Regions from separate parts of the Paraburkholderia sp. BR13444 genome, predicted to be linked through region 1. Evidence: predicted binding sites of a transcription regulator. Region 1 holds the regulator's gene; the other holds the start of a gene.

Region 1 (4,218 bases):
GTCAAGATCGACGTGCGCGAGCTGAGCGTCGCGGACCGCGCGCCGGTCGGCGACGCGCTGCTGTCGCAGGCGGCCGACCTCGGCTGCGACCTGATCGTGATGGGCGCCTACGCGCATTCGCGTCTGCACGAAGTCGTGCTGGGCGGCGCAACGCGCACGATGCTCGAATCGATGACCGTGCCGGTGCTGTTGTCGCACTGAAGTGCGCGCTTAAGGAGCCCGCCATGTTTCACCGCCTACTCGTCGCGCTCGACGGCAGCGCCACGGCCTCGCGCGCGTTCGACGCCGCGCTGACCCTCGCCGCCGAATCGGGCGCCGAGCTGATGCCGCTGTACGTGATCGACGTACCCATCATCCCTTACGACGCGCCCGGCTTCGATCCTTCCACGATCGAGGACGCGTTCATCGAGGAAGGCAAGCGGATCGCGGCCGACGCGCAGAGCCGGATGACCGCACGCGGGGTCAAGGGCACGGCCCGCACCGTCGAAGCCGCGACCACCGGCGAAGACGTCGCGCATCGCATCGTCGAGACGGCGCGCGAATGGCACGCCGATGCGATCGTGATGGGCACACACGGCCGCCGCGGGCTTCAACGGCTGATGCTCGGCAGCGTCGCCGAGCGCGTGCTGCGCCGCGCCTGTTGCCCGGTGCTGATGATTCCCGCGCAGGCGAGCGGCGCGACGCGCGTCCAGCCAGCCCCGGACAGCGCCGACAGCGGACACGCCTGAGCGAACTCTCCTGAGCCGCTAGAAACTGGCTCTGCGCGGCGCTTCAGGGCCGAGGGTGGGCTTGTTCGTCATGCCGCACGATCAGCACCGGTATGTCGGTCGACCGCACCAGTGACTCCGCGACGCTGCCGAGCAGAAAGCGCTGCACGCCACGGCGGCCATGCGTGCCCATCACGATCAGATCGGCCTGGATTTCGTCGGCGACGCGCGCGAGCACCGCCGACACGTTTTCGGCGTAAGCGTCGATCACCCGCACGCCGCCCGGCACCTGCGCCTCGCGCAACAGCTCGCGCGGGCCATCGAGCGCGCGGCTGGCGAAATCTTGCGCCGCGCCCGCCGGTTCCGGCTCGAAAGCCACGTCGGCATTGTCCGACCACTTGCCGTGCCCCACCACGCAGCAGGCTTCGAGCGTGGCGCCCGTCAGCTTCGCGAGCTTCAGCGCCTCGGCGAAGGCGCGCTGCGCGCTGGGACTGTCGTCGAGTGCAACCAGAATTCGTGCATACATGTCGGACTCCCTCTGAAAGCGCTGGCATGACCCGAAGTGGTGCCCTCGCGCATTTGCACCGACAGTGTGAAGCGCGCCCCGCCAGTCGGCTTGACGCAGGTCAACGGGCCGCCGCTCGGTGCCGCCGCGCCGCTGCTGGACGACATCGCCAGCAACCCACTAGGAATATTCCTACAACCACCACCTGAACTCCTAGCACCGCTTAAAGCGCTGCCGATATATTTCCAAGATTAGGTCGCCAATACTGGTCGGTATGGACACCGCCCCGTCAGCCACCGTATCGAGAATCTTCCTCGTCGACGATGCGGTCGAGGTCCGGCGCCGGCTTGCTTGCCTGATCGCGCTGATTCCCGGCATCGAAATCGCGGGCGAGTCGGCGGGCGTCGAGCACGCGTTCGACGACATCGTCGCGAGTCGCGCCGATGTCGCGGTGCTGGACCCGTGCTTCTCGGGCAAGACCGACCTCCTGCTGCTCGCTGCGCTAGCGCGGGTGCGGCCGTCCATCGTCAGCATCGTGCTGACCAATCATGACGCGACGGCGTTTCGCCGCGCGTGCGAAGCGGCGGGCGCCGACTTCTTCTTCGACAAGACCTCGGAGTTCGAGCTCGCCTGCCGCGCCATCGAAGCGATTGCCTATGCGCGTCGTGCGCATCGGGTCTGACCGCCAGGAGCCGATCATGCAAGTTGCCGCAGTCCGTGAACCCCGCCACGACGCGCCTCGCACCTCGCACGTGGTACCGATCCACGTCGCGCCCAGCACCGCGGCGGCACGCCACGCCGTCACGCGCTGCTCCACCTGCGCGATGCGCGCGATCTGCATGCCGCCCGAGCTGACACCGGACGAACTGAGCAGGCTCGATGCGTTGATCTGCTCGACGCGCTCGATCAAACGCGGCGACGCGCTGTATCGCGCGGGCGACGAGTTTCAAAGCATCTACGCGATACGCGCCGGCTCATTCAAAACCGTGGTCATGCATCGCGACGGTCGCGAGCACGTGACTGGCTTCCAGATTGCCGGCGACTCGCTTGGCCTCGACGGCATCGGCGAGGCCAAGCAGAACTGCGATGCGATCGCGCTCGAAGATAGCGTCGTATGCATCATTCCGTTCGCGCAGCTCGAGGCGATCTGTCGCGAGATCAAACCGATGCAGCATCACATCTATCAGATGATGAGCGGCGAGATCGTGCGTGAATCGAGCCAGATGATGCTGCTCGGCACGATGACCGCCGAGCAGCGCGTCGCGACGTTCCTGCTGAATCTGTCGAAGCGCTTCAAGGCGCGCGGCTTTTCCGCCGCGGAGTTTCATCTGCGCATGACGCGCGAGGAAATCGGCTGCTTTCTGGGCATGAAGCTCGAAACGGTGAGCCGGATGTTCTCGAAGTTCCAGCGCGAGCACCTCGTCAAGGCGAACGGCAAAACGATCCGCATCGAAGATCCGGAACGACTGTCTCGGGTCTGAGCACCGGCGCGACGCCCGCCCCACGTTCGTTCGCGGGACATGCCGGGTGGAACAGGCGCTCCTGAACTGATATAACTCAGTGCGTTGCGGTACGCGACCTTGCGTGGCCGCCCGGAGGAGCGATGGGTCTATCGAGCGGCGAGTCTTCCTGCTTCACCAGTGCTGCGTCGGGGTCGGACGTGTCCGTCGAGGATCGCTATTTCATGTTGGTCGAGGCGGTGCAGGACTACGCGATCTTCATGCTGGACCCCGCCGGCCGCGTCACCAGCTGGAATCCCGGCGCACAGCGCATCAAGGGCTACACGCCCGAAGAAATCATCGGCCAGCATTTCTCGAAGTTCTATACCCCGGAAGACATCGCGGCCGGCAAGCCCGCGCGCGAACTGGAAACCGCCGCAGCCGTAGGCCGCGCCGAGGACGAAGGATGGCGTGTGCGTCGCGACGGCTCGCGTTTCTGGGCTAATGCGGTCGTTTCCGCCGTGCACGATGCGTCGGGCGCGCTGCTCGGCTTCGCCAAGGTCACGCGCGATCTGACCGAGCGCATGCGTCTTGCGGAACTCGAACGCGCGAGTCAGGTATCCACGCACACGCACATCGCCCGTGAAAACGAGCAGAAACGTATTGCACGCGAACTGCACGACGATCTCGGCCAACGGCTGACGGCGCTAAAAATGAGCGTCGCGCTGCTCGAAGCGAAGCTGAACAAGCAAGCCGACACTGAGCCGCTTGCGGCGCAAACGCGCGAGCTGCAACAGCAGATCGACTGGATGGCCGCTTCGCTGCGGCGCATCGCCGCCGATCTGCGCCCCCCGCTGCTCGACGACCTCGGACTCGCCGCCGCGCTCGACTGGCTGGCCGAAGACTTTACGAAACGCTACAACGTGCGCTCGAGCGTGCATCTCGAACCGGCCGAGCCGGTATGCGGCGAATTCGCGGCGACGGCGCTGTTTCGCATCGTTCAGGAGGCGTTGACGAACGTCGCGCGGCACGCCAAGGCGAGGCGCGTACGCATCGACATGATCTGCGCGGGCCCGATCGTATCGCTCGATATCGACGATGACGGCGTGGGTGTCACGCTGGATCATGCGCAGGGAACACATTCATTCGGGCTGCTTGGCATTCGCGAACGTGTGCGGCAGTTGCGCGGCAACGTATCGTTCATCAGCTCGCCGGGCCATGGTTTCAGGATCTCGATCCAGATACCAGCCGACGCGCTCGTGTAGTGCTCCCACGCGGCCGCGCCCCGCTACCGCGGATTACTTCTCGGGCGCTTCCTCGCTGATCTGCTCGCGCATCAGCAACACCGGACAGGTCGAGAAACGCAGCACCCGCTCCGCCACGCTGCCGATCACGAGGCGCCGCACGCCGCGTCGCCCATGCGTGCCCAGCACGAGCAGATCGGCGTGGACGTCCTCGCCGTGGCGCAGCACGATCGTGGCGACGTCGTCGGACAGGCTCTCCGACTCGATCATCGCGGGCCGGCAACGCACGTCGGCGGCGGCGCAGGCCTGCTCGGCCTCCTCGA
Region 2 (4,218 bases), on a different contig from region 1:
CAGCGTCGCTGGCCAGACGCATTCGCCCGGATTATCGCGGGCGCAGTGGAAGATGATTCTGATTGCGAGCCTTGGCGGTTCGCTGGAATTTTACGACTTCATCGTCTACGGTTTTTTCGCGCATCACATCGCGGCCCAGTTTTTCCCGAACGCCTCGTCGTTGATCAGCATGCTGGCCGCGTTTTCCGTGCTGGCAATCGGCTACGTCATCCGGCCGCTCGGCGGTATCGTCCTCAGCAGCTGGGGGGACCGCTATGGTCGCCGTCCGGTCTTCCTGGGTTCGATCATCGTGGTCACCACGGCCACGATCTGTCTGGGTTTGCTGCCCAATTTCCAGAGCTGGGGCATTGCGGCTTCCATCCTGCTCATCCTGTTGCGCATGCTGCAAGGTTTTTGCGTCGGCGGAGAAATGCCCGGCGCCATTACCTATGCAGTGGAAGCGGCACCGCACCGTGCGGGCCTCGCCGCCGGCATCATCATCTGTGCGGTCAACGTGGGCGTCCTGCTCGCCACTTTGGTCAATCTCGGCATCCAGACCTACCTGTCAAGCGCCGACGCAGCGGCCTATGGCTGGCGGATCGCCTTCCTGTTCGGCGGATTCTGTGGGCTCCTGTCCTACTGGATGCGCCGCAACCTGGACGAGTCCCCCGAGTTCAAGGAGATGCATGGCGCCGTCGCCAGGCAACCATTTCGCGAGACGCTGCGACATCATGGCAAAGCCGTCGCAGCGGGAGCGCTCACTATCGCTGTGATGGCCGGCGTCAACGGGATCCTCTACGGTCACATGCCGGCCTTTCTGGTTCAACAATTGCACTATGCGCCTCAGACAGCGGCGATCGCCCAGAATGCCTATCTGGTCGTCAGCTCGTTCGGTCTGCTCGCTGCGGGCTGGCTGGGAGACAAGATTGCGCGCCGATACCTGCTGCGAACGTCAGCGGCTCTGCTGATTGTGCTGAGCTACCCGTTCTATTGGGCGCTTGTGAATCACACTGTCGATCCGGTCGTTTTATTCGTTCTCGCCGCGGTGGTCTTTTCACTGGCAAGCGGTACGTGGCCCTCTGTCCTCGCCGATCAGTTCCCCGTCCAGGTACGATTCAGCGGGATCGCCCTTGCGAACAACATTTCGGTGGTCGTATTCAGCGGCTTTGCACCGCTGCTCGCCACCATGCTGGTTCGTGCGACGGGATCCTTGACAGCACCAGCCTACTACGTCGTAGGAACATGTGCGGTCGCTCTGCTCGCGAGCTTTGCATTGCCCCGGGACAGTCTGCGGCCCATTTCAGCGCGACATCGGCTGAGGGCGCGCGCAGCCGCCCCGGCTGTCTCGCGGGACGACTCGCACGCGCGCACCGATTGACGTGCAACTCGTGAAGACTACTCATGGAGCACCGAGCCCAGCTGACGTGGATCAATGCCGTCGGTCACTTGGTCAGCGATGAACCGTCAACTGGATGAGCACGGCGCGCGATACCGGCACCAGGCAGTGGCTCATTCAAAGTTCAGTGAGTACGATGCGGCCGTCGACCTTGCCTTCGCGCAATGCGGTGAACACTTCGTTAATGTTCTCTAGCCGCTCATGGTGGATATGTGCGCGCACTTTTCCGTCGGCCGCGAATTCGAGCGCTTCCTGCAGGTCGCGACGCGTGCCCACGATGGAACCGCGAACCGTGATGCCATTCAGTACCGTGGAAAAGATCGGAAGCGGAAAGTCGCCGGGCGGCAGGCCGTTCAGCGCGACGGTACCGCCGCGGCGCACCATGCCGAGCGCTTGCGCAAACGCACCGCGCGAGACAGCGGTCACGAGAACGCCATGTGCGCCACCGATCTGTTTCTGGACCTCGCTCGCAGGATCGGACGTCGAGGCGTCGATGGTGATTTGCGCGCCGAGTTTGCGCGCAAGTTCCAGCTTGTCGGGCGCGACATCCACGGCAACGACATGCAGACCCATCGCGACGGCGTACTGGACCGCGACATGACCGAGGCCGCCGATGCCCGAGATGGCGATCCACTGACCGGGCCGGGTGTCCGTGACCCGAATGCCTTTGTATACGGTGACCCCGGCGCAGAGGATCGGCGCGATTTCGTCGAACGCGACCCCGTTCGGTAGATGACCTACGTAGTCCGGATCGGCGACCACATATTCGGCGTAGCTGCCGTTCACGGAATAGCCGGTATTCTGCTGCTCGTGGCAAAGCGTCTCCCAGCCCGTCTGACAGTATTCGCAGTGACCGCATGCGGTATAGAGCCACGGCACGCCAACGCGGTCGCCTTCCTTCACGTGCGTGACTCCTGCGCCAGTCGCCGCGACATATCCGACACCCTCGTGACCAGGGATGAACGGCAGGCGAGGCTTGACCGGCCAGTCACCATCGGCGGCATGAAGATCGGTGTGGCAGACCCCGGACGCCTTCACGTTGACGAGAATCTGACCCGCAGCGGGCGCAGGAACCGTCACTTCTTCTATCCGCAGCGGCTCGCCGAAGGCATGGACTACCGCAGCTTTCATGAATTGAGCCATGAGTCGCTCCTCAGTGAGTTTGTGATTCTCACGAGTATCCTCGCCAGGCCCGCTAGTGTTTTGCGATAGATCAATGAAAACGACCCGCCCTAACGTATTGATCTAAGAGCGTAAGTGGAAGCGGACTATCGCACCGGTTTCATCCAGCGACTCGGGTTTCTCCGGTACCGGACCGGACGAAGTGCAGGAAAACAAGGCCGCCATAATGGCTCGAATCGCCTGGTCCGTCATCTCTTCCGGATTGCACAGCCGGAAGAAACGCAAACCGTCGCAAAGGCTGAGGAGGCCCGCCGCGAGCGCTTCAGGTTGAGCAGGCCGGCCGCCGTCGCCTGGACGCGCGCCTGCGCACAGACACGCGGCCAGCTTCGCCAGCTTCCTTTGCCGCAACCCGGTGACCCGCTCCCGAACCGTGCTATCGCGCGACGAGAGAAGGCCCGCTTCGACCCACAGCGGGAAGCAATCATTGTCGAATTCAGCGCAACTCAGACGCGCGAGTGCGCGAACCTTTTCCTGGTGCGACGCGCCAGGCAATTCGATGATCGCCTGCCAGTCCGCACACGTCTTTTCTACATCGCGTTGCAGCAATTCGAGTAGCAGTTCCTGCTGGCTGCTGAAATTTGAATAGAAGGCGCCACGCGTGTAACCGGCCGCCTCGGCGATGTGTTCCACACTCGTCGCGGCCAGGCCCCGCTCGATGAACGAACGGCGCGCTGCGTCGAGCAGGCGCTCTCGCGTCTGCTCTTTTTTGCATGCGCGTGTCACGCGTACCGGTTTCATGGATGGATACACAGCGCCAGCATCAGTCGACCTCAACCGCATTCGTCGACTGCACGAGGCCGATCTCGCCGACATACACGCTCTCGCCCAACACGCATTCGCGCGACGCATTGCCCAGCGCATGACGAATCTCGATCCGATAATGGCCGCTATCTTTGATGAGCCGCGAGAACCGGAAGTCGCCGAACGCGTCGGTTACGGTTTCGGCCACTTTCCGACCGCACCAGTACAACGCAACGGCCGCATCTGTGACACACTCGACGACCTGCCCCACCTGCGCGCTGACACTGCCGCCGATAAAGCAGGTTTCCCAACGATCGAGGCCGCTGTACCAGACGCGCGGACTGGTTTTTAGTTTCGGTTCCAGAACCTTGAGTCCTTCCCGTCTTGCCTTCTCTGCCATCGCGGCGTCATCGAGCCTGACGGTTTCGAAAACGCCCGTTGGGCAGGACTGTTCGCAACGCGGGTGCTGCCACCCCTGATCCAGCAGATGGGCATCGAAGATCCATGTCTGCGGCAGTTGCAATTCTTCATTCCATACGATTGCCTTGTATGGACAGGCCTTGACGATGTCCTTTCTGCCCCGCGCCTTGTCCGGATCAATGATGACGATGCCGTCGGCGCGCTTGCGGATGGCGTCGCCGCCTACACGCATGCATGGTGCCTCGTCGCAGTGATTGCACATGACCGGCAAGTACGTCGTCTCGACCATGTGCGAATCGCCTTGCACGCGGCGCATGATGCGAATGCTGCTTTCGGCATCGGCCGAAGCCGGTGCCGAGTACCCGGGAAACTCGTTGCCAACGTGCTCGTCGCGCGCGGCGATCACGCAGTTCTGGCAGTTCTCGCAGCGCCCGACCTTGATAACCAGATTCCACTTGCTCATGGCGTTTCTCCTCACGCTGCACGACCGAGCAGGAACG

Evidence for each region. Region 1 encodes FNR, which switches genes on or off when oxygen is low (the NO sensors DNR and NnrR bind a similar motif). Its sites were predicted from a motif close to TTGATNNNNATCAA; they were not measured.
Region 2: the regulator FNR is predicted to act here: its motif matches at 2,579-2,592, upstream of adhP (alcohol dehydrogenase AdhP).

The regions. Positions count from the first base shown of each region.
Region 1 covers NZ_JBFPKM010000022.1:94,191-98,408, reverse strand. The annotation lists gene AB3X95_RS36020 (universal stress protein) at 1-201, shown strand, start outside; gene AB3X95_RS36015 (universal stress protein) at 225-728, shown strand; gene AB3X95_RS36010 (universal stress protein) at 772-1,233, opposite strand; gene AB3X95_RS36005 (response regulator) at 1,487-1,894, shown strand; gene fnr (fumarate/nitrate reduction transcriptional regulator Fnr) at 1,911-2,693, shown strand; gene AB3X95_RS35995 (PAS domain S-box protein) at 2,816-3,916, shown strand; gene AB3X95_RS35990 (universal stress protein) at 3,950-4,218, opposite strand, start outside.
Region 2 covers NZ_JBFPKM010000004.1:548,823-553,040, reverse strand. The annotation lists gene AB3X95_RS15130 (MFS transporter) at 1-1,357, shown strand, start outside; gene adhP (alcohol dehydrogenase AdhP) at 1,493-2,518, opposite strand; gene AB3X95_RS15120 (TetR/AcrR family transcriptional regulator) at 2,621-3,295, opposite strand; gene AB3X95_RS15115 (4Fe-4S dicluster domain-containing protein) at 3,318-4,181, opposite strand; gene AB3X95_RS15110 (molybdopterin-dependent oxidoreductase) at 4,193-4,218, opposite strand, start outside.